DNA from 2 places in the Glaciecola sp. SC05 genome. Region 2 is predicted to be linked to the other one. Evidence: predicted binding sites of a transcription regulator. Region 2 holds the regulator's gene; the other holds the start of a gene.
What was found. The regulator FNR, encoded in region 2, switches genes on or off when oxygen is low (the NO sensors DNR and NnrR bind a similar motif). The targets are predictions, from matches to a motif close to TTGATCTAGATCAA.

Region 1: AB9H30_RS14260 (OmpW family outer membrane protein) is a predicted target of FNR. The motif match lies at 9,172-9,185, and genes of this name have one in related genera.

Annotation. Positions count from the first base shown of each region.
Region 1 is NZ_JBGIYY010000015.1:101,581-113,842, forward strand. Features, by position in the region: gene trkA (Trk system potassium transporter TrkA) at 1-1,169, opposite strand, end outside; gene rsmB (16S rRNA (cytosine(967)-C(5))-methyltransferase RsmB) at 1,203-2,564, opposite strand; gene fmt (methionyl-tRNA formyltransferase) at 2,565-3,491, opposite strand; gene def (peptide deformylase) at 3,516-4,028, opposite strand; gene AB9H30_RS14230 (LysM peptidoglycan-binding domain-containing protein) at 4,240-5,340, shown strand; gene dprA (DNA-processing protein DprA) at 5,364-6,500, shown strand; gene AB9H30_RS14240 (DUF494 family protein) at 6,503-6,982, shown strand; gene AB9H30_RS14245 (topoisomerase DNA-binding C4 zinc finger domain-containing protein) at 6,989-7,564, shown strand; gene AB9H30_RS14250 (Sua5/YciO/YrdC/YwlC family protein) at 7,579-8,133, shown strand; gene hemF (oxygen-dependent coproporphyrinogen oxidase) at 8,130-9,059, shown strand; gene AB9H30_RS14260 (OmpW family outer membrane protein) at 9,316-10,023, shown strand; gene aroE (shikimate dehydrogenase) at 10,154-11,029, shown strand; gene AB9H30_RS14270 (gamma carbonic anhydrase family protein) at 11,070-11,612, opposite strand; gene AB9H30_RS14275 (LysE family translocator) at 11,675-12,262, opposite strand, start outside.
Region 2 is NZ_JBGIYY010000002.1:190,158-202,419, reverse strand. Features, by position in the region: gene AB9H30_RS02740 (cation:proton antiporter) at 1-205, shown strand, start outside; gene bfr (bacterioferritin) at 406-876, shown strand; gene bfr (bacterioferritin) at 879-1,346, shown strand; gene AB9H30_RS02725 (hypothetical protein) at 1,348-1,797, opposite strand; gene ccoN (cytochrome-c oxidase, cbb3-type subunit I) at 2,011-3,453, shown strand; gene ccoO (cytochrome-c oxidase, cbb3-type subunit II) at 3,453-4,058, shown strand; gene AB9H30_RS02710 (cbb3-type cytochrome oxidase subunit 3) at 4,058-4,231, shown strand; gene ccoP (cytochrome-c oxidase, cbb3-type subunit III) at 4,235-5,188, shown strand; gene AB9H30_RS02700 (FixH family protein) at 5,325-5,816, shown strand; gene AB9H30_RS02695 (heavy metal translocating P-type ATPase) at 5,816-8,266, shown strand; gene ccoS (cbb3-type cytochrome oxidase assembly protein CcoS) at 8,274-8,540, shown strand; gene AB9H30_RS02685 (sulfite exporter TauE/SafE family protein) at 8,533-9,201, shown strand; gene fnr (fumarate/nitrate reduction transcriptional regulator Fnr) at 9,228-9,965, shown strand; gene uspE (universal stress protein UspE) at 10,088-10,993, shown strand; gene ttcA (tRNA 2-thiocytidine(32) synthetase TtcA) at 11,140-12,033, shown strand; gene rssA (patatin-like phospholipase RssA) at 12,056-12,262, shown strand, end outside.

The DNA.
Region 1 (12,262 bases), on a different contig from region 2:
GACTCGTCGCCATGAGCAATTGCTTCAATTGCTTCTGCTGCTCCTCTGCGAAGTGAGTGAACGTTCACTATATCTCCACGCCTTACATGAGTAAGCAGTGCTGAGATGGTTGCCTGCTGTGGCGAAAATGCAATATCAATATCTCCGCCTTGTACAAGGTCGACATAAGCGCTGCGCTGGATCAACACCATGGCTTTTTGCGCGCCCATGCGTTTAGCTAACATTGCTGACATAATATTGGCTTCGTCGTCATTGGTGACGGCGATAAATGCATCTACTTGCTCAACATTTTCTTCAGACAATAAAGAGGCATCAGATGCGTCACCTTGAAATACAATTGCTTTGTCTAACACGGTAGATAAGTATTGTGCTCGTTCGGCGTTGTACTCAATCAGTTTGACATTATGTTTATGTTCAAGTCGTTTGGCCAAGCCAGCGCCTATCAGTCCGCCGCCAGCAATCATAATGCGTTTGTAGCTAGATTCGAGTTTTTGCAGCTCACTCATAACCGCGCGGATATGCTTGGTATCAGCAATAAAGAATACTTCATCGTCAGCTTCGATAACGGTCGACCCCAGCGGCCGAATTGGTCGTCCGCGACGATATATCGCGGCTACTCGGGTATCTACATTGGGCATGTGCTCTTTCAATGCAGATAGGGCATGACCAACCAATAAACCCCCGTAGTAAGCCTTCACTGCCACCAAACTAGCCTTTCCGTCAGCAAATTCAACGACCTGCAGTGCACCGGGATAATCAATTAAGCGTTTAATTGCGGTGGTAACCAGTTGTTCAGGCGCAATAAGGTGGTCTACTGGAATATCTTGATGTTTGTAAAGCTGCTCTTGATAAATAATATATTGTTCTGAGCGTACTCGAGCGATTTTGGTGGGCGTCTTAAATAAACTATAGGCGACCTGACAGGCCATCATATTGCTTTCGTCGCTATTGGTTACAGCGATCAGCATGTCGGCATCTTCCGCACCAGCTTTTTTCAAAATGTCGGGGTGTGAGCCAATGCCGCAAACCACTTGCAGGTCAAGGCGGTTCTGCAAAGCTTCTAATATTGTTAAATCAGAATCGATAACGGTGATTTCGTTTTTTTCACCAACAAGGTTCTCAGCGAGAGTGCCGCCAACCTGTCCTGCGCCTATGATAATGATTTTCATCGTGTTGCTCTTTATTATTCCGCTAATCTTAGCTTACGTTGACTTTAGCAGTCTCGCGTAAAAGAAACCATCCATGTTTTGTTCTCCAGGTAATATTTGCCAGCCCTGTAGGTAGTCTTTGTCACCATGTTCAATGGGTATAAGTTTCGCCTCAGGATGCGCCGCCAAAAACCTAAGAATTTGCTCGGTATTTTCTTGAGGCAAAATAGAGCATGTCGCATATAGCAACAGGCCCCCGGGCTTTAACGCTCCCCAAGTAGATTCTAATATTTGCGATTGCAGCTGGGTTAGGACCTCAATGTCTTTCGCTTTACGATGCCACTTTATGTCGGGATGTCGTCTTATTACGCCGGTGGCTGAGCATGGCGCATCTAACAAAATTTTGTCAAATTGAGGGAGCGTTTTAAAGCTGAGTGGGTTGCTTGCATCGGCGTTGATGATCTGTAGTTTGTCGCCTAAACGCTGACTATGTCCAAGGCGTGCTAAGTTTTCGTAAGTGCGGGCGTTTCGCTGCTCAGCGCTATCCATTGCGAAAATCGCCTCAAGATCTGGGCAAGCTTCAATAATCGCTGCGGTTTTGCCGCCTGGCGCTGCACATGCGTCTAACACTATGTCATTTGCCTGTAAGTTTAATAAGCCTGCAGCGTGCTGCGCCGCAAGGTCTTGTACAGAAAACCCACCTTCGTCAAAAAGAGGCAGACCCGTGACATCAGCATATCGCTCTAATTTAACTGCAAACGGAGGATAGGTTTGATGGGCAATTTGTTGCTCTGTTAGCACTTCGCTATAGTCTAAGAGGCTTATAACAAAAGGATTTACTCGCAACCATAACGGTGGTTTGTTTTGCATCGCATCGCAAATTGATGTGAGCTGTTCAGGGTATGCAATGACTAGTTGTTTATAGAGCCATTTAGGCAAGTTTGCAATAACGTGTGGCTCGCTTGATGTCTGTTCAACAAGTTTTTCGCGGTCGAAGTTTCTTAGCACTGCATTGACTAATCCGCTTAACTGCGGCTGCTTCAGTATTTTGCTGGCATTTACCGTCTCGGATACAGCTGCATGAGAAGATGTTCGCATGAATGCTTGTTGAAATAAGCCAATCATGATCACGTGCTCAATGATTTTTTGTTGTTTCTTTAAGGGTGATTTTAATAGATGGCGAAGCCAGCTTTGTAACGTGGGTAGCACTCTTAGGACCCCAAATACGGTTTCTTGCAGCCAGGCTCGGTCTTGAGCTTTGTGATGACGTTCAAATATCATTGGCATGACTTCTCTTGATGATAATCCGAGTTCCAATATTTGCATGAGCGCCCAGGCCGCATCGGCTCTTAATTGCGGTGGATGTCTCAATACCAATTTAACTTGAGCAGAAGATTGTAGATTGTGTGAAGGCATCTAAAGCTCGCTGCCAGAAACAAATTGATTTGGATTACCGTTCACGAGTTGATTGATTGCTTGTGCTTTTTTGCCAGGCATTTGCAAACTGGTGATACGTAATATGCCGTCAGTACACGCTACATCTAGGCCTTCTTTGTCGTATCTAACAATCGTCCCGGCTACTATATTGTGAGCTTGCTCAATTGCCATTGCCTGATGAATTTTGATGTTCTTGTGCTCTGATTCAAACCATGCCATTGGCCATGGGTTAAATGCTCGTACATTTCGGGCGAGTTGATGACAGCTTAACGACCAGTCGCACTTGGCTTCTTCTTTTGATAGTTTTTTAGCATAAGTTGCCGCTGCATCGTCTTGTTTGACAGGCCTTAGGGTCTTGATCTTGCTCAAGCATTCTAAAAGTGTTGCTGGACCAAGTGTCGCAAGCCGCTCGTAGAGGTCTGCAGAAGTTTCCGTATGCAGAATGTCTGTAGATTTCATTAGTAACATCGGGCCGGTGTCTAAACCTTCGTCCATCTGCATAATAGTGACGCCAGTGCTTTTATCGCCCGCCCAAATCGCTCGCTGAATAGGGGCTGCCCCTCGCCATTTTGGCAAGAGTGAACCGTGTACATTAATGCATCCTAATTGAGGAGTATCTAACACTGCTTTTGGAAGTAACAAACCATATGCGACTACCACCATTAGGTCGGCATGATAGTTTTGCAGTTGTCGCAGTGCATCGTCAGATTTTAGGCTTGGCGGTTGCTCTACAGGAATATCGTGTTTTAGGGCTAATAGTTTCACCGCGCTAGGAGTAAGTTTATTGCCACGCCCAGATGGCCTGTCTGGTTGGGTATAAACTGCGATAATATTGTGACCTGCGTGAATCAAAGCCTGCAGATGTGCGGCTGCGAATTCGGGTGTGCCAGCAAAAATTATTTTCATGCTAGCGCTCCAGTCATCAGTAGTCTAGCTCTCACGAGCGGCCAGGCGGGCTTCTTTTTCAAGTTTTTTGCGGATTCTCTCTCTTTTCATCGCCGATAAATAATCTACAAATAATTTACCTTCTAAATGATCAAGTTCATGCTGAATACATATCGCGAGCAAACCGTCTGCTTCAAGTTCAAATGGTTTACCGGTTTTATCCAATGCTTTTACTACAATGTGCTCAGCGCGATCAATTTTTGCGTAATTGTTAGGAACCGATAAGCATCCCTCTTCGCTCACCGTTGTGCCATCTTTGTGGGTAATTTCAGGATTAATGAATACAAGAGGTTCGTTCTGATCTTCGGATACATCCATCACTACAACTCGCTTGTGCACATTCACTTGGGTTGCGGCAAGACCGATACCTTTTTCATCTCGCATCGTCTCAAACATGTCTGCGACGAGGGTTTTAATATCGTTGTTAACTTCCTTAACGGGCTTAGCGACGGTTCGCAAGCGCTCATCTGGAAAGGTTAGTACTTCTAATACAGCCATAAAAACTACTCTTTTAGTCAGTATGTTTATTCATACGGATAACGCACAATGCGTGTTTAATTTCATCGAAAACTTCGTAAGATGCGACGTTACCAGAGATATTATCGCCTCTTAATTACTATTTAAGGTTAATTTTATCAAATTCAAACCGATAACGAATTATACAACAGTCACTTTATTAATAAACTGATATTCGTACAGGAATAGAATCATGCGTCTAAAAAGCCTCATTACGTGCACTCTAGCCATCATCTTGGTGGGCTTAAGTGTTTTCAATTTTGCGCATGCAGATGTGGTAAACATCAGAAACGATGCACCGCAAACTTATGTTGTTAAAAAAGGCGATACGCTTTGGGACATTTCCAGCCTGTTTTTAAATCAGCCCTGGCGATGGCCAGAGCTATGGCGCAATAACACGCAGATTGCCAACCCGCATTTAATATACCCAGGCGATATGTTGCGTTTACGGTGGGAAAACGGCGTACCGATTTTAGAAGTTGTGCGCGACAAACCTTTAATTACCCTAACACCAGAAAGCCGTCGAATTGAAAAACCTTCGCCGATAAATGTGTTGCCGTGGGAAAAAATACAGATGTATATTAACAACGATAGCATCATGTCTGTAGATGATTTTTATGCCTTACCTGCGGTGCTAACCGATCGCGAAGGAAGCTCTCGTTTTGTTGACGAAGACTACATATTAACAAAAGCGATAGCGAATGCTGAAGCCGCTAACTTTGACTCGTTTGAAATTGTTCGCAAAGAGCGCGAAGTCTATGACAGCTTGGGTGCCTTACTAGGAATACAGGTGATTCAGCTTAGCGATGCCGCTTTCTCTACTGATCTTGACAGCACCTATGTCGTCAAAGTGGCACAAAGTATTCGCGAAGTTAAGAAAGGCGATAAACTTCGTCCAGCGATGACATTCAATAACAATGATTTATCTCTGAAAGCGGCAACTCGAGAAAAAGGGGAGTTGGTGTCTAATATTAATGGGAACAACATTATCTCAAAGCACGACGTTGTAATTATTAATATCGGTGCTCGTAAGGTAGACCCAGGCACCGTGTTTGGCATTTATAAGCAAGGCCCAGATGTGCATTATAAAGCTGAGCCAACACGCAGCTCTGATGAAAGTGGCATTAGCTCATTTTTCAATTTTGGGGAGACTATCTCGCAACCGGCGTACAAGGTAGGCGAACTTGTTGTAATACGTGGATTTGAGCATGCTAGCTATGCTTGGGTAACAAAGGCAACTACGCATCTTACTGGCGGTGAAATTATTGCTAGCCCAACGCCTCCAGAAAACTAACATTATGTAAAAGGAACTAATCAATGACCAAGGATTCGGTCTTTCGCAATATTTCATGTACTAATATCAATCAATATTTGCTGCTCGATAGTATCCCCAAAATGGGAATATCGGGCTTGATGCAGACCGCTAGTTTGTATCAATGCGATTTGCTGCAAATACCTCTGTTAAGCAATCAAGATCTCGCTAACGCCGCTTGGAAAAGTGAGCAAATAAGCGCATTGCGTTCACCTCAAGCAAGCTATTTTAAAACAAAGCGCTTAGTCCATGATTGGTTAGACTTATCTGATCAGCATCATTTTGTTACCTTAGATGACGCGCGTTTTCCGCCACTATTAACTGAGCTAAGCCGCCCGCCACTTTTTCTTTTTGTGGCAGGTCAATTGGACATTCTCTTACAGCCTCAGCTTGCTATGATCGGCACTCGAAACCCTAGCCAGTATGCAAAAGAAGTTGTGGATGACTTGGTTAGAGGGATTAGTCAAGAATTGGATGTTGCTATTACCAGTGGTATGGCGCTTGGCATAGATGGCTTAAGTCACCGCGCTAGTTTGCATTATGAGGTTCCCACTATCGCAGTCCTCGGCTGCGGAATCGATAGGGCTTATCCGGCTCGCCATCGGCAGCTGTATTGCGACATTCAACAACATGGTGCGGTTGTCAGCGAGTTTGCGCCGGGCACTGCTCCTCATGCTAGCTTGTTTCCAAGGCGAAATAGAATCATTAGCGGCTTATCCTTAGGCGTATTGGTGGTAGAAGCGAAAATAAAAAGTGGTACGCTCGTTACTACCCGCTATGCATTAGAGCAAAACAAAGAAGTATTTGCGGTACCCAGCGCAATTTACAATCCCAATGCTCAAGGTTGTCACTTCCTTATTAAGTCGGGAGCAAAATTGATTGAAAATGCGGCTGATATTATTGATGAACTGCCTTTTCTGGCAAAACCGGTAAAAACTTCTGATAAAGACCAAAATATTCGCAATCAAGACTTGGCATCTGATCCATTGTTAGATAGTGTTACTTACAGCGCTCAATCAGTTGATCTGATTGCAAAACGCACCGGCATGGCAGTTTCAGAAGTGCTGATAAAATTATTACAATATGAGTTGCGTGGCATTGTAGCCTCAACACCTGAAGGCTACGTTAAATTGAGGGGCTAAACATGTTTGATATCCTCATGTATCTATTTGAAAACTTAGTGCAGAATGAATCAGATATTATGGTTGACCAAGACGAACTAACGGAAGAGTTAATTCGCGCAGGTTTTCACCATGGTGAAATTTATAAAGCATTAGCATGGCTTGAAAAGTTATGCGAATTGCAAACAACAGACGCAAACCCGTACCTGCAATACACTAGCCAGCTTAGCACCACAACGCGGGTTTTTACTTTCGAAGAACAACAGAGGCTAGATACAGAGTCTAGAGGGTTTTTGATGTTCCTAGAGCAGATCAACGTGCTTGACGCTACAACCCGTGAAATGGTCATCGACAGAGTCATGGAGATTGAAGTAAATGAGTTTTGTGTAGTCGATCTAAAATGGGTTGTGCTGATGGTATTGTTTAATGTTCCAGGTAAAGAGCTGGCCTATGAACAAATGGAAGAGTTACTGTTTGAGGCTCCAGAAGGATTATTGCACTAGCTTGGTATGGTTAAAATTAATAACGAGTTATTTGTATCAGCCCATGGTGCAAATCAACTGGCTTATGGTGACTGCCCTAAGTGCCAAGCGCATTTAGCCGTAAAACATGTCGGCAAATCAACGTTTTTAGGTTGCACAGCTTACCCTAACTGTGATTATACCCAATCACTCAGTACTAACGATGTTGCGGTAGTCAAAGAAATGCCCGACAGCCAATGCCCTCAGTGCAGTGCAGCGTTAGCGGTAAAGAAAGGCCGATACGGAATGTTTATTGGTTGTACAAACTTTCCAAGTTGTCACTTTATTTCGAATAATCATTCAGCTAAAAAAACGGCACAATACACCCCGGTTTCTTGTCCTTCCTGTAATAAAGGAACGATTAATAAGAAACAAAACCGGTTTGGAAAGTTTTTTTATGCGTGTGATAATTATCCAAGTTGTAAATTCGTGCTCAATTTAATGCCGATAACGCGACTTTGTGAAAAATGCAATTCAACCATAATGCTTGTTCATGCCAAAGACAAACTTCAGCTAAGCTGCGCTAACGACAAGTGTGACCATCAGCTTACGCTTGAAAAATAGAGACATTATCCACCATGCAATTTGCACCCATTCAGTTTAGGCAAGACTTTGCACAAGGCAAAGTATTTGCGTACCCAACAGAGGCGGTTTTCGGCTTAGGCTGTGATCCCTTAAACGAAGCCGCTGTTTTCGAAATATTAAGATTAAAACAACGACCTGTAGAAAAAGGCATGATTTTAATTGCTCAGAGTATCGAGCAGATTCTGCCTTTTGTCGATTTTGCGAAGCTACAAGAAAGCACTCAACAGAAAGTGATTGATAGTTGGCCTGGCCCGGTCACATGGTTATTGCCTAAATCTCCCCATACACCAAATTTTATTAGTGGTGATTCTAATATGGTCGCGGTTAGGGTAACTAATCACCCATTGGTTCAGCAAATGTGCTGGGCAATTAACGGGCCGCTCGTCTCTACCAGTGCCAACCCCGCCACTGCAGAGCCGGCTAGAAGCGCCGCTCAAGTAACACAGTATTTTGGTGAGCAAGTTGTATTAATTGAAGGGGATTTAGGGCAGCAGAAAACGCCCAGTAAAATCATTCATAGTTTAACCATGGAAACTATCCGCGTATGACAAGTAGCAGTGTGACAGACGTTCAAATCAATACAGTGAAAGCATTTTTACTGCAGTTACAAGACAATATCTGTCAAGCGCTGGCCCTTGCCGACGGTGAGGGTAAATTTACAGAAGATTCTTGGGTGCGCGAAGAAGGCGGAGGGGGTCGCTCTCGAGTGATGAGTAAAGGAGCTGTGATTGAGCAAGGAGGCGTGAATTTTTCGCATGTGTTCGGCTCACAAATGCCGCCTTCCGCAACTGCTGCTAGACCAGAGCTCGCCGGCAGAAACTTTCAAGCAATGGGGGTCTCGCTGGTGATTCACCCTCACTCACCGCTGATTCCAACCTCACATGCCAATGTCCGTTTTTTTATTGCTGAAAAAGAAGGCGAGGAGCCTATTTGGTGGTTTGGAGGTGGGTTTGATTTAACACCTACTTATGTTTTTAAAGAAGACGCTAAACACTGGCATCAAGTCGCTAAGGATTTATGTTTGCCATTTGGTGAGCAAGTGTATGCGAAATATAAAAAATGGTGTGACGAATATTTTTACCTGAAGCACAGAAATGAAACCCGTGGCATTGGTGGTTTGTTTTTCGATGATTTAAACGAATGGGGTTTTGACCAGTCTTTTGCCTTTATGCAGGCTGTTGGTAACGGGTTTATAGATGGGTATGTGCCAATAATAGAAAAGCGTAAAGCTTTGCCGTTTACTGAGCGAGAACGACAATTTCAATTATATCGGCGCGGGCGCTATGTAGAGTTCAATCTTGTTTATGATCGAGGCACATTATTTGGCTTGCAAACAGGCGGGCGCACAGAGTCAATCTTGATGTCGATGCCACCTTTAGCAAGATGGGAGTATGACTATCAGCCCCCGCCAGACTCCCCTGAGGGTAATTTGTATCAATATTTACGGGCGATTGATTGGGTAGGTATCGACTAAAGCTCTACCTTGCGCTTTTTCACATTTGCTATGAGCTGCTTTGCGTTGTGCTCGCTATAAATCAGGTTTTTCCGAGTAATTCACTATATACATTTAGAATATTCGAAATAGCTTGATTTAGATCAACGGTTTAAACGACTAAAATCAAGCATTTATCTAAACTTAATCTAGATCAATATTTTCATTTCTGCGTATCTTACTCTATTGCACAATGTATTTCGTCCAATTTAACTTTAACCAAAATAGTGAGTTCGCAATGAAAAAAACAATACTTTCAACTGCTCTAGTTTCTGCCTTAGCTTTGTCTAGCGTCAATGTATCAGCATTTGAAGCTGGAGATATCGTCGTAAGAGGCGGTTTGACCATGGTTGCCCCTGATGCAAGCAGCACAAACATCTTGGTTGGTGGCGCAAACTTTGCTCTACCTGAAGTTGGTGTGGTTGGTGGTGTAGATGTTGATAATAATACGCAAATCGGTTTGACGGTTTCGTATTTTTTAACAGATAACTGGAACATCGAAGTTCTAGCCGCAACACCGTTCTCTCACGATATCGAGATTTTAGGTGGAACTAAGCTTGCATCTACTAAGCACTTACCTCCTACGGTTACTGCCAACTACTTTTTTGCGGATTCTGATGCAAAATTCCAGCCTTACGTTGGTGTTGGCGTAAACTATACAGTTTTCTTTGATGAAGAATTTGACGATGCAGCAGTAGGTCTTATTCAAGGTTTAGCCGAGGGCGCGACGGTTTCTGATCTTAGCTTAGATGGTTCTTTTGGCCTTGCAGCTCAAGTAGGTGCTGATTTTGAAATATCAGACGGCATGTATTTAAACGCATCCGTTCGATACATTAACATCGAAACCGAAGCAAGCTTCCAAGTAAATGGAGCTGACCTTGGTTCAATTGATACAGTGAAAATTAACCCTTGGGTTTACACTATTTCACTTGGCTACAAATTCTAAAATAAGCTTTTATTTGTATAAACCCTCCGCGAGTTGCAAGCTTGCGGAGGGTTTTTTGTTTACCAGTCAAGCGATCTTAAAAATTTCTGTTCATGCATTACGTGAAAAGCTGCGGTAACATTGTAGCCTGATGTATTTTTTTAAGGTTTCTGTATTGTCCTCTGAGCACCATCAGTCTGCTATTTTACGTGATGCACATGTCGCTTGTGTTTTCGGCAACCCGATTGAACAAAGCAAGTCGCCTATCATTCACGAGCTGTTTGCTAAACAATTTGATATTGCCTTGAACTATCAAAAGCGCTTAGCGGATGTAGATGCCTTTTCTTTATCGGCAGACGCTTTCTTTGCTAATCCTTTAGCAATTGGTGCAAATGTCACTATGCCCTTTAAAGATGACGCACTGAAATGGGTAGATACTCTTTCAAAACAGGCTCGCCGAGCCGGAGCTGTGAATACAATAATTCGAAGTGAGGCAGGTTTCATTGGCGATAATTCAGACGGAATTGGCCTCACTAACGATCTGCGAAATCATAAGGTTGAGCTGTTAGGTGCTAATTTGTTAGTTATAGGCGCTGGTGGCGCAGCAAAAGGCGCATTGCCTGCGCTAATTGATGCCGGTGTTGCTGGTATTAGTTTGTATAACCGCAGTCAAAGCAAAGCGCTTGAACTAATAGAACATAGCAATGGCTATTCGTTTGGTTTAGTAAAGCCATACAAGGCAGGCAAAGAGGTGTTTGATTTGGTTATTAATGCCACTTCATTAAGCTTAAGTGACCAGTTGCCCGAGATACCCGACACGGTTTTCTATGGCAACCCATCTGTTTATGACATGGTGTACAAAAACCAAGAAACGGTATTCTTGCAACATGCTAGGAGTCTGGGATGTGTTAATAGCATAGACGGTTTAGGTATGTTGATTGAGCAAGCTGCACACAGTTTTTACTTGTGGTTTGGATTAAAGCCAAACACAGCGCCGGTATTCAAATATTTACGGGGCGCGATGTAAGTTATGCCTTGCTGATCTTAAATATAGTTGATGTTTTTACTTAACATTCCTGTTCGTTTTGTAAATAGGTGTTTTTTAAAATCACATAATTTTTGGCAGATTGCGCTAAAAATGTAATTTCGTGTGGATGTAATTTTCGTTTCTGTGTGGCGGGGTTGCCTACATACAAAAAGCCGCTCTTTAAGGTTTTGTTCGGTGTGATAAGTGAACCAGCTCCAATCATCACATCGTCTTCGACTATTGCACCATCCATCACAATTGCTCCCATCCCCACAAGTATTCGATTGCCAATTGTGCAACCGTGCAACATACACTTGTGACCTATAGTGACATCATCACCAATGAGCAAAGGAAAACCATCGGGCTTGTTAGCGCTGGGTCGGCTAACATGCAATACGCTGCCGTCTTGAATATTGGTTCTTTTACCAATCCTAATTATATTAACATCACCTCTAGCCGCTACTATTGGCCAAATGCTGCTATCGGTCCCTATTTGAATATCTCCGACCATTACCGCTGAGTCATCTATATAAACAGTTTCATCAAAGCTTGGGTGAATGTTATTAAATGATTTTATTGGCATGCAGTGCATCCTAGTTCTGTTTAGTTACAGCCAAAGCTGCTTGAAATGAAGAGCATAGACGATTATGCAATGGCTAACCAGATACCAACAAAAACAAGTAAGCTTCCGCCAATTCGATTAATCCACTGAGCCTTGTCGCCTTTATTTAATAGCCTGCTTAGTGCCTTCCCGCCGTTCGCGTAGATTAACATGCATACTAACTCACTTAGCATTATTAGTATCACTAACACTGACATTTGAGGTACTAATGCTTTTTCAATATCGAGAAAAGGTGGCAGTAAAGTGATCATAAATGCCCATCCTTTTGGGTTGCCTACCGCGGTTACAAATCCCTTGCTAATTAACAAATGCTTGGCAGGTATATTTGAAAAGCTGTGTGACTCAGAGCTTATTTGAACCTTTGTGAAATAAAGCTGGATACCAAGGTACAATAGGTATAAGCCTCCGAGCCATTTGAAGATGAGAAATACCTTTGGATACTGAAGCATCATGCTAGCAATGCCAATTACAGCCAAAATTGCTACTAAGGCTACACCAATGATCTCCCCTAGCATCATCCACAGTGTTTTTCTAACCCCAATGGTCATGCCTAAGGTCATCGCTAGAGACATGCACAAACCTGGGCTGATAGAGATAAAAAAGAACGTGGG
Region 2 (12,262 bases):
TAATATAACTTGCCAACTGCGAAGCGCGAAGTTCAATGGTAAAGTTGCAGCCATTGCCCGCTACGAAGATGAGGTACAGCCACTTTTAGACAGCGGTGTCGACCAAGTATTCAACTTCTTTACTGATGCTGGTCTTGGGTTTGCAGAAGAATCTCTGGCGATTCTTGGACGGGGCCAGCCTACACAGGCGGATAAGCAAGCCTAAATCAGGATACTCTGCGTTTCTCCACTGCTGATTCAAGTACATTTTCTTTGAAAGTGTGCTTAATTCCTATCCTACTAAACTTAAATCGCATCCTAAATGAGAATGATTACATTTATTAAATGACTGAATTATATGATGTTTTTTGCTTTTTCAGAAAGGTATTGCTAAACTTGCCAAATATTCATTCTTAGGGGATCTACATGCAAGGCGCATTACCTGTATTAAAAGCCTTAAACGAGATGCTAACCGTTGAGTTAACATCTATTAATCAGTATTTTTTGCACGCTCGCATGCATAAAAATTGGGGCTTATCAAAGCTGAACGACGCAGCATATAAAAAGTCGATTGTTGATATGAAACAAGCAGATAAGTTGATTGAACGTATCTTATTTTTAGAGGGCTTACCGAATCTACAGGCCCTTGGCAAACTTTACATTGGCGAAGATACACCCGAATGCTTGAAATGCGACATGAAGTTTCAACATGCACAAATCCCGCAGCTAAAAATAGCGATTGCGCTCTGTGAGCAACATCAGGATTACGTTAGCCGCGACTTATTAACTAAGCTTCTCGACGACGAAGAAGAGTATCTCGATTGGCTTGAAACTCAGTTATTACAAATTGAACAGATGGGCTTAGAAAACTACTTACAAGCCCAGTTGGAGGATTAGATATGCAAGGTAAAGAGAACGTAATTGCAGGCTTAAACACCTTATTAGGATATGAATTAGCGGCTATGGACCAGTATTTTGTGCACTCTCAAATGTACGCGGACTGGGGCTTAAGCAAACTGTTTGACCGCATCAGTCATGAATTTGACGATGAGAAAGGTCATGCTACCAAACTGATTGAACGCATGTTGTTCTTGGGCGGCACGCCAGATATGCAGACACGCACAGGCTTATTAATCGGCTCAGAAGTCCCTGATATGTTAGAAAGTGACTTGCGTGTTGAGTATGAGGTTGCAGCAAAGCTAAAAGAAGTCATTGCTATTTGCGAAATTGAACATGACTACGTGACGCGCGACATGTTGCTTATCTTACTAGACGATACGGAAATGGACCACGCGCATTGGTTAGAGCAACAGCTTGGCCTCATCAAGCGGTTGGGTCTACCCAATTACCTGCAGTCGCAAATGTAAATTAGTCCTGATAAGTACTAAAAGTAAATTTTACTAACGCCACTTCTGAAGTGGCGTTGTTTTTTATGTTGGCATAAAGCGCCCACTGCATTTCTGACAAATTACAACTTCCCAAAAATGTTACGGCACGCCCAGTTTGAGATGGATCTTCGAACAGCACTGGGGTTTTCCCCATATACATATTGACCCCCTCTATCCAGACATTCTGAATACTCAGGCCATCATTTTGACTAAACTGTAGGAATAGCTCTTCTTCGGCAACCGGCGGCTGTTCAAAATTTACTCGCACTGTTTGATTAAACACCAGCGGTGCACAAGCATCGCTTGTTAAGTCACAATTACCTGAAGCTGTTAACGAACTGCTTACATTTGACAAATAAACACCAAAAATCACTGCGCACAGCAGTAAAATCGTAAGTATAAATCGGAATAATGGGAATGATTTTTTCACAATTTATTAACCGTAAACTTTCCTTTATTGACCAAGATCAAACCTTAGTTGTATATGGTATCTTTTTGTATTTAAGTACTTTATGATTCTTTTCGACTAGTGCCAAGTTTACTTTTCTTGAGCGCCCCACTCAACTAGGACGTGAGAAATAAAAGTAATTCAACACTCGTTTTATTCAGTTCCATTTTATTTCTATACACGGAAATTTTAGTTATGAGCGAAACAAGCCAAGTTCAACCTGATTACAACTACAAAGTTGTCAGGCAGTTTACCATCATGACGGTTATATGGGGCATTATTGGTATGTCAGTGGGTGTTTTATTAGCTGCACAGCTATTTGCACCCGCATTAAATTTTGACATTCCATGGCTCACTTATTCTCGTCTTCGCCCACTGCACACTAACGCGGTAATTTTTGCGTTTGGTGGCTGTGCGTTATTTGCCACATCCTACTACATCGTTCAAAGAACATGTCAGGTTAGATTGTTTAGCGACAAACTCGCCGCATTCACATTCTGGGGTTGGCAGGCGGTTATTCTTTCAGCCGTTATTACGCTTCCACTCGGTCTTACCTCGTCCAAAGAGTATGCTGAGTTAGAATGGCCAATTGATATTTTGATTACCTTGGTTTGGGTGGCATATTGCATAAACTTTTTCGGTACATTAGTTATTCGGAAAACGTCTCATATCTACGTTGCGAACTGGTTTTTAGGCGCTTTTATGCTTACCGTAGCGGTATTGCATATTGGTAATAGTATGGCGGTTCCCGTGAGCATGTTTAAGTCGTATTCGATATACGCAGGTGCGGTAGATGCGATGATGCAGTGGTGGTACGGCCACAACGCTGTAGGCTTCTTCCTCACCGCGGGCTTCTTGGGCATGATGTACTACTTCGTTCCTAAGCAAGCCGGGCGTCCCGTTTACTCTTATCGCTTATCGATTGTCCATTTTTGGGCACTAGTATCGCTTTATATATGGGCCGGTCCTCACCACCTACATTACACAGCGCTACCAGATTGGACACAGTCACTAGGTATGGTGATGTCGGTTATACTATTTGTGCCTTCTTGGGGCGGAATGATCAACGGTATCATGACCCTCTCTGGCGCTTGGCATAAACTGCGTACTGACCCGATTCTTCGTTTCTTGATTGTTTCTTTGAGCTTCTACGGTATGTCCACCTTCGAAGGACCGATGATGGCCATCAAAACCGTTAACGCTCTATCTCATTACACCGACTGGACCGTAGGTCATGTTCATTCTGGTGCATTAGGCTGGGTTGCGATGGTGTCTATAGGATCTATCTATCACTTGGTACCGATACTCTTTGATCAAGCCAAAATGTATAGCACTCGTTTGATTAACGTGCACTTCTGGTTAGCGACCATTGGCGTGGTCTTATATATTGTCGCTATGTGGATATCAGGCGTATTACAAGGTCTTATGTGGAGAGCAATCAATGCTGACGGCACCCTTGCCTATTCTTTCGTAGAATCTTTAGAAGCGTCTAAACCCTTCTACGTGGTTCGCTTTATTGGTGGTCTGTTTGTTGTAGCGGGTATGCTTATCATGGCTTATAACTGCTGGATGACTATTCGTGGTAAAACAGAGGCAGTTGAAAGCTCTGCAAATACTAAAGCATTAGGAGCGGCGTAATGAAGAATCCACATGAACTCATAGAGAAAAACGTCGGACTATTAACTATCCTGATTCTAGTTGCCATTAGCTTTGGTGCAATGGCACAGATTCTTCCGCTGATGTTTCAACAAAGTGTGCTTGAGCCTGTGAAGGGCTTACGCCCCTACACTGCATTAGAAATGGAAGGCAGAGACATCTACATCCGTGAAGGTTGCGTTGGCTGCCATAGTCAAATGATTCGCCCTTTCAGATCAGAAACTGAACGCTACGGTCACTATTCTGTATCAGGAGAATCAGTTTGGGAACGTCCGTTCTTGTGGGGCTCTAAGCGCACCGGTCCTGACTTGGCAAGAGTAGGTGAACGATATTCGGACGAATGGCATCGGGTACATTTAATCAACCCACGTAATGTGGTGCCTGAATCGAATATGCCTGGCTATCCATGGCTAGAAACCAATATTCTGACCGGTGAACATACCGCTAAGAAGCTTGAAGTAAATAAGATGTTAGGTGTCCCGTATACCGAAGAAGATATAGCCGGCGCAAAAGCAGCTGTTGAGGGTAAAACCGAAATGGAAGCGCTCATTGCATATCTTCAATCACTTGGGACGCATCTACAATGATGGATCAAGGCACAATTGGCAGCATATTTACTGTCATCGTATTCGTTTCCTTTGTTGGCGTAATTATCTGGGCCTTTAGCAGCCGTAACAAAAGCAATTTTGATGAAGCCGCTAACCTGCCCTTCGCAGACGAAGATAAACACCAGTCAACAAAGAAAAATCAGGAGTCATAGCTGATGACTATGTTTTGGACAATATGGATTAGCGTAATTACATTAGGAACAATATTAGGTTGTTACTTATTAATGCGCTGGACACTTGCAAATAATACAGGTGTCGAAGAAGGCAAATCAATGGGTCATGATTTTGATGGCATTGAGGAAATCAACAATCAGTTGCCACGTTGGTGGACCATCTTATTTTATTTAACCATGGTATGGGGCGTGTTGTACTTAATTGCTTATCCCGGTTTAGGTGGTTTTAAAGGTTTGTTAGGTTGGGAAAGTGCGAACCTGCACGTGCTCTCTTTAGAAGAGTCTAGGCAAGCCCTGCGCGAAGATATTGATGAGGGTCGTTTAAACGAGTACGCAACGCAGATTAAAATTGCAGAAGAATTATTCGACCCAATTTTTGCTGCTTATGCTGCCGTTCCCATCGAGGAATTGGCAAAAGACAACGAAGCACTGCAAGTTGGTAAGCGTCTGTTTATCCAAAACTGTGCACAGTGCCACGGCTCTGATGCGCGCGGTCAACGCGGCGGTTTCCCTAATCTCACCGACAACGACTGGTTGTATGGTGGCACGGGCGCTAAAATTAAAGAAACCCTAATAAAAGGGCGTATTGGCGCGATGCCTGGCTGGATAGATAGCTTTGGCGAAAAAGGCATTGATGAAGTAGTGGCTTACACCTTAAGCCTCAGCGGCAGAGATGTTGAGCAAAGCCTCGCCACGGCCGGAAAGGCGCGCTTTGTGGTTTGCGCAGCTTGTCACGGTATGGACGGTAAAGGGAATCAAATGCTTGGTGCCCCTAACCTTACTGATAATATCTGGCTTTATGGCGGCAGCACCCGAGCCGTAACCGAAACCTTAGTGTATGGGCGTAACGGTGTCATGCCCGCATTTGACGAAACCCTTGGCGAAGACAAGGTACACGTTGTTGCCGCATACGTGTATAGTCTGTCGCAGGAATAATGCGATAAAAGATTCGCGAATTGTACTGGCAATAGGCAAGTAAATTCGTTGATAAAAGGCCTCGTTTCGCGAGGCTTTTTTGTGTAAATTCATACACTCCGAAAGGAGTAATTAAACAGGTTTAATTAGGCTAATCATGCAAGAAAAAGACACTCAACCTTGGTATAAGCAATTCTGGCCTTGGTTCTTAATCGCAATACCCTTGTCATCTATTATTGTTGGCAGCTTTGTTATCCGTTTTGCGACCGATGGCACTAATAGCTTGGTAGTGGACGATTATTACAAAGAAGGTAAGGCGATCAATGCCCGATTAGACAAGATCGATTTAGCCCGAGAAATGGGCATCTCTACCCTCCTTAGCGTGCAGCAAGGAAATATAGAGCTTGAATTTGTCAGCGGTGCTCCTAAAACCGGTGAAGCATTAAAGTTAGACTTCTTTCACGTTACGATAGAAGACCGCGATTTTGATGTATTGCTTACTCGCGATGCGAATGGTATTTATCGCAGTAATGCGAATAATCCGATCGACGGTAAGTGGCGTCTTCGCCTCATGCCAATGAATGAAGAATGGAAAGTACAGGACCGCGTAAATCTACCCCAAGCTAAGGCATTTCGTTTCGAACCATAATGAGTATAATTATTGCAGAAGGCGGCTGCTTTCACTGCGGTTTGCCAAATATTGAGGGTACAAAGTATCCTGTTGCCATCGTTGGACAAACTCACTATATGTGTTGCCCTGGTTGCCAGGCTGTGGCTGCGGCTATTGTCGACAACGGTCTAGAAAGTTACTATGAATTTAGGACCGAACCGGCGGCGCGAGGCGATGCTGCGCTTGACAATACAATGGCTAAGTTAGCGGTCTATGACGAGCCTGAGTTACAGGAAGAATTTGTTTTTGATCAAGGTAAAGATAAGCAAATTCAACTCACTGTTGAAGGGATAACCTGTGCTGCTTGTGGTTGGCTAATTGAAAAGCAGCTCGCTAAAGTAAAAGGGCTCAAACAAGTTTCGGTTAATGTGTCTTCACGCAGAGCGCTAGTAACCTGGAATAATGACGAACTAAAACTCTCGGGCATCTTAGGCAAAATGAAGTCCATTGGTTACGAGTCACTGCCATTTCAGGCTGATAATCATGAAGCATCGTTTAAAAAAGAACAAAAAGCATACTTAAAAAAGTTAGGCCTCGCGGGCATAATGACGATGCAAGTAATGATGTTGGCCATGGGCCAATACTTTGATATTTTTGGTAATATCGACCCCGAAGCCATTGCTTATTTTAATGCGGTCAGCCTCCTGTTAACCACCCCCGTTGTGCTGTACTCCGGCAGTATTTTTTATGTGAGCGCCATCAAAGCCCTTATGGCGAAAGGCGTGAACATGGACGTTCCGATTACCATTGCCATTGTTGCTACTTATATAGCCGGAGTATTAGCGGTCAATAAAAATACCGGTGAAGTGTATTTCGAATCAATCTGCATGTTTGTATTTTTCTTACTGATCAGTCGCTATTTGGAGCATCGTGCGCGCCATCGAGCCTCAGAAATATCGTCAAATATGTTAAAACTAATTCCGGTAACAGCCGCGCGCTGGGAAAACTCCGAATGGGTCACCGTATTAGCAAAACAACTAGCTACCGGCGATAAAGTGTTGGTCAAGGCCGGCGAATCTATCCCGATTGATGGGATCGTATTAGAGGGCAGTTCAACTGCCGACGAGTCTATGCTGACTGGCGAATTTGAGCCAGTACGTAAGCGCGCAAACGATAAAGTGTTTGCCGGCTCTGTGAATCAACAGGGCAGTATTACTATTGAGGTCACAAGCAGTCTCAAATACGCGATGATGAATCAAATACTGCGTTTACAAGAAGCGGCCATGGGCAGTAAGCCCAAAATTGCCCTTATCGCCGATAAACTGTCTCGATATTTTGTTAGTGTAGTGCTGCTAGTAAGCGCCCTAACCTATTGGTATTGGTGGTCACAAAACGACCCGCATGCATTTTGGATTACGATTTCAGTATTGATTGCGACTTGTCCATGTGCCTTAGGATTAGCCACCCCATCTGCTTTGACCTGTGCAATGGCAAAACTTAATAAATTAGGAATATTGCTAAAACGCTCCGACGCGCTAGAACAAGTCACGCATGCCACCGATATTGTGTTTGATAAAACAGGCACCCTTACACAAGGCGCATTTTCTATTAGCCAACAGTGGCTCTCCACTTCGCCTAAGCGCATCAATCCGCCGCTAGGTGGCGAAGGTAAGTCTAACAATCCCCCTCATAATTACTTATTGGCTTTAGCCAGTTTTTTAGAAACTCGCTCGGAGCATCCAATAGCTAAAGCATTTACCGAACCCTTTGCTGAGTTTGGTTTCAATATCGAGCAGTATCAGATAGAAATTGGCAAAGGAATATCGGCTACAGTCAACGCTCATCAATGTTATATAGGGTCTAAAAAGTTTGTACTGAGCCAAACTGGTCAACAAGATACGTCTGAATGGGAGGGCGCGAATGTGTTGCTGGCTATCGAGCATCAAGTTGTTGCGGCCTTTTGGCTTACTGACACAATAAAAGACGACGTGAAACAAGTATTAGCTAACATTAAACAGTTCAATTTGAGTATTCTAAGTGGTGATGCACAGGTGAATGTCAGTCATATTGCAGAGCAGCTCAATATTCCCAATGCCATTGGCGCCTGTCCACCCGAAGCGAAACTCGCCTATATTAAACAGCAACAGGCACTAGGTAAGTCGATGATAATGCTTGGTGACGGCATTAATGATGCACCTGTATTGGCCGCCGCTGACGTATCTATTGCGGTAGGCAATGCATCTGATTTAGCCAAGAATGCCGCCGATATTGTCTTGCTCAATACCAAGTTAACCGCGCTTAATGACGTGCTGACGATGGCAGCGCGGACTAAACGAAAAATCAAACAGAACATTGCGTGGGCGCTCGGCTATAACATATCAGTGTTACCATTTGCCGTTATGGGCGTATTAACTCCTTGGCAGGCAGCTTTAGGGATGTCCTTAAGTTCAATAATAGTGGTATATAATTCCACTCGTTTAATGCGATAATACTGCGATGAGTATCATATTTGTTTTAATCCCACTGGCCATCATTATTGTATCTATTGCAATTGGAGTGTTTTTTTGGGCGGTAAAATCCAATCAATTTGACGATCTAGAACGTCAGGGCTACAGCATCTTATTTGATGACGACATTAAAAAATCTGATGTTGATGTGGCTGTAAAAGCAGAGCCAGAGCAAGGCCAAGCCTCCAGCGGAGCAGACATAGCAGCAAAACCCCAAAAACAGAATACCCTCAAGTCTACTGAGTCAAATGACTGAAATTGGCCTGCTATCAGCATTTTTGATGGGCTTAGCTGGCGGTGTTCATTGCATCGGCATGTGCGGAGGCATAGCAAGCGCATTTACGTTTGCAATCCCTAAACAAGCATCACCGAGTTTCTATATTGTTGCCTACAATGTCGGCCGGATTTTGTCCTATAGCGTGGCTGGCGCATTCACAGGTTATCTAGGGGCTATCGCCAGTAGCAGTATGACTACGACTTTACCTATTCTAACCTTGGTCAGTGCGTCGTTTTTGATTCTTCTAGCTCTTTATATTAGTAACTGGTGGAAAGGTTTGTCGTATTTTGAGCGGATCGGCGGTCATCTGTGGCGTAAAATACAGCCACTGTCAAAAAAGCTGTTACCTTTTAAACATCCGGGCTATGCCCTCGCTTACGGCATGGTTTGGGGCTGGCTTCCCTGTGGGCTAGTTTACACCGCATTAACTTGGTCATTAGCTTCGGGAAGCGCATTAAACGGTGCGTTGTTTATGCTGCTATTTGGACTAGGCACCTTTCCAGCGCTGATTGCTACAAGCCTGGGAGCCAGCTTTTTAGTGCCATTACTGCAACATAAGTTAACGAGAAATATTATAGCCATTAGTCTAATTCTTTTCGCATTTGTTTTGATTTTGCCAATAATTCAAGGTATAACATGATCTAAATATTTATAAGGAGTGTAGCGATGGGCAATAGTGCCGAGCTCTCCATCCACTGCCAAAGTTGCAGTTTTAGCCACCTTTGTTTACCGGTAAGTCTAAGCAAGACTGAATTAGAAAGCCTTGACGATATTATCGAACGTAAGCGCCCTCTTCATAAGCACGACAAACTTGTCAAAGCTGGTCAGGTCTTTCATTCCCTATATGCAGTGCGTTCTGGCTCATTTAAGTCATACATTAGTGATAAAGACGGCGTTGAACAAATTACGGGCTTTCATTTTCCCGGCGACATTATCGGTTTTGATGCTTTAAAAGACAATATGCATCAAAGCTACTCCCAAGCTCTTGAAACGGCGATGGTGTGTGAATTGCCCTACGACACATTAGACGCAGTATCTGAGCGTTACCCTGCATTACGTAAACAAATCATGCGTTTCATGAGTGCTGAAATCAAACACGACCATGATCTGATGATGCTGTTAAGTAAACGCAGCGCTGAAGAGCGCTTGTTGCATTTCATTAACGATTTATCGAAACGCTTTGACGAACGCGGTTACTCAGCCAAACAGTTTAATCTATCGATGACCCGTAACGAAATTGGCAATTATTTGGGTTTAACCGTCGAAACTATAAGTCGCTTGCTCACCCGCTTTCAAAAAGAGGGTTTAATTAAAGTAGATGGCAAACTCATTAGCATAGTGGATTTTGATGGTGTCAGGCAGCGTATGCCTGAAAGTGAAATGTCTTTTTCGGCATCTAATTAACTTTTTAACCCTTCATTGATCTAACACAAGGTGGCGGCATGCAGATGCTGACCACCTTTTTTATTGTGTTTTATACTAAGATCAACAAACCCTAGAGCTATAACCATCAGTGGAGAGCACATATGTTTAACTGTTCACGAATTTTAGTGGTATTTGACCCCTATCATGATGTTCAACCGGCTTTTGACAGAGCCTGTTTCCTAGCCAATAAACTGCATGCAAATATTCTGTTAGTCAGCTGTATTTATGATGAAACCTACGATATGACGAACTTTCTGAGCACTGACCAACGCGTGGATATGAAGGCCGCATTGATGAATGGTCAAGTTAAGGCCATGAATCAGTATATAAACAAATGTGGGGCGGTGAATGTAGAGATTAAATCAGTTTGGCATAAATCGCTATATCGCGGGATCATTGATACCGCAACTCACGAACACTGTGATTTAATTGTAAAAAGTTGCAAAGAACACAATAAAATCGCTCAAAAAATATTTACTCCGAATGATTGGCATCTGCTGCGCTTCAGCCCCATGAATGTATTGATGGTTAAAAACCACGACTGGCCTGAAAACGGCAACATAGTGGCTGCTATCAGCATAGATACAAATGACAAAGTGCATAATCTATTAAGTGAGCGAGTCACTCAGATCAGCGCAGATTTATCACAACTGGTAAAGGGTAGCTTACATTTAGCCAACACTTTTGCCGGCGCACCTATGCATGTTGCGATAGAGGTACCAAGTTTTAACGCTCAGGCATACAACCTTGATATCCAAGCAAAACATGAGAAAGAAGTGAAGGCAATTGCCAAACTGCACAAATTACCAGATCAAAATATACATGTTAGCGAAGGCTTACCTGAAGATGTTGTGCCCGGCCTTTGTGATAAGCTCGATGCAGAGTTACTAGTTTTGGGTTCAGTTGGCCGCAGAGGAATTTCAGCAGCCCTGTTAGGCAATACTGCGGAACATATTATAGATAGAGTCAACTGTGACACGCTAGTGATAAAGCCGCAGGTTCAATGAATTGGATATTTGACCACGCTGACTAGCTTTCTATCGATTTGCGCGCAATATTCACGCATGCAGTAGATGAAAAAACGCCGCAAATTTCGTATACTTGCGGCGTTTTCATTTTACTCAATGTTTTTAATACGGATAAAGCACAGACTATGTCAGTTAAGCCAAAAGCTACATACAATTTTAATAAACTGCAAAAGCGGCTTCGTCGTGAAGTGGGCAAAGCCATCGCCGATTTCAATATGATTGAAGACGGTGACCGCATCATGGTTTGCTTGTCAGGCGGCAAAGACAGTTACACTATGCTCGACATACTGCTTTATCTGCAGCGTATTGCTCCCATTCAGTTTTCGATTATTGCGGTCAATTTAGACCAAAAGCAACCGGGCTTCCCGGAGCACATTTTGCCTAATTATTTAAGTGAACTAGGCGTAGATTTTGAAATAGTGGAAGAGGACACCTACTCCATCGTATTAGACAAAGTCCCTGAAGGCAAAACAACCTGCTCACTTTGCTCGCGGCTGCGCAGAGGCATTTTATATAAGACCTCTAAAACTCTTGGAGCCACCAAAATTGCTTTGGGCCATCACCGTGATGATATGATTGAAACCTTATTTTTAAATATGTTCTATGGCGGAAAAATAAAGTCGATGCCGCCAAAACTGTTAAGTGATAACGGCGAGCATATGGTTATAAGACCGCTCGCATATTGCAAAGAGGTCGACATTGAGCGCTATTCACAAAACATGGCATTTCCGATTATTCCTTGTAACTTATGTGGTTCACAAGAAAACTTACAGCGCAAAAATATTAAAATGATGCTGCAAGACTGGCAGAAGCGCTTTCCAGGGCGCATTGAATCAATGTTCAGCGCCATGCAGAATATCGTGCCATCTCATATGCTAGATCATCAGCAGTTTGACTTTAAAAGTCTTGATACCAACACCATATTGTCTGGAGAAGGTGATATCGCATTTGATAAAGTCGACGTTCCAAAGTATTTCTCAGTGGACGAGCCCAGCGCCACTATTATTGAACTAAAATAAATCCATCAAATAAGGAGTTGTTGTGAAGATTGGCTTAGCGTTAGGCGCCGGTGCCGCTCGTGGTTGGGCGCACATAGGTATTATCAAAGCCTTAGAAGACATTGGCGTCAAAATTGATGTGGTGGCCGGCTGCTCTATCGGCGCATATGTAGGTTCGGCTTATGCAAGTGGCAAACTCACAGAGCTTGAAACATGGGCAAACACATTAACTGAATGGCAAGTTTTCGGC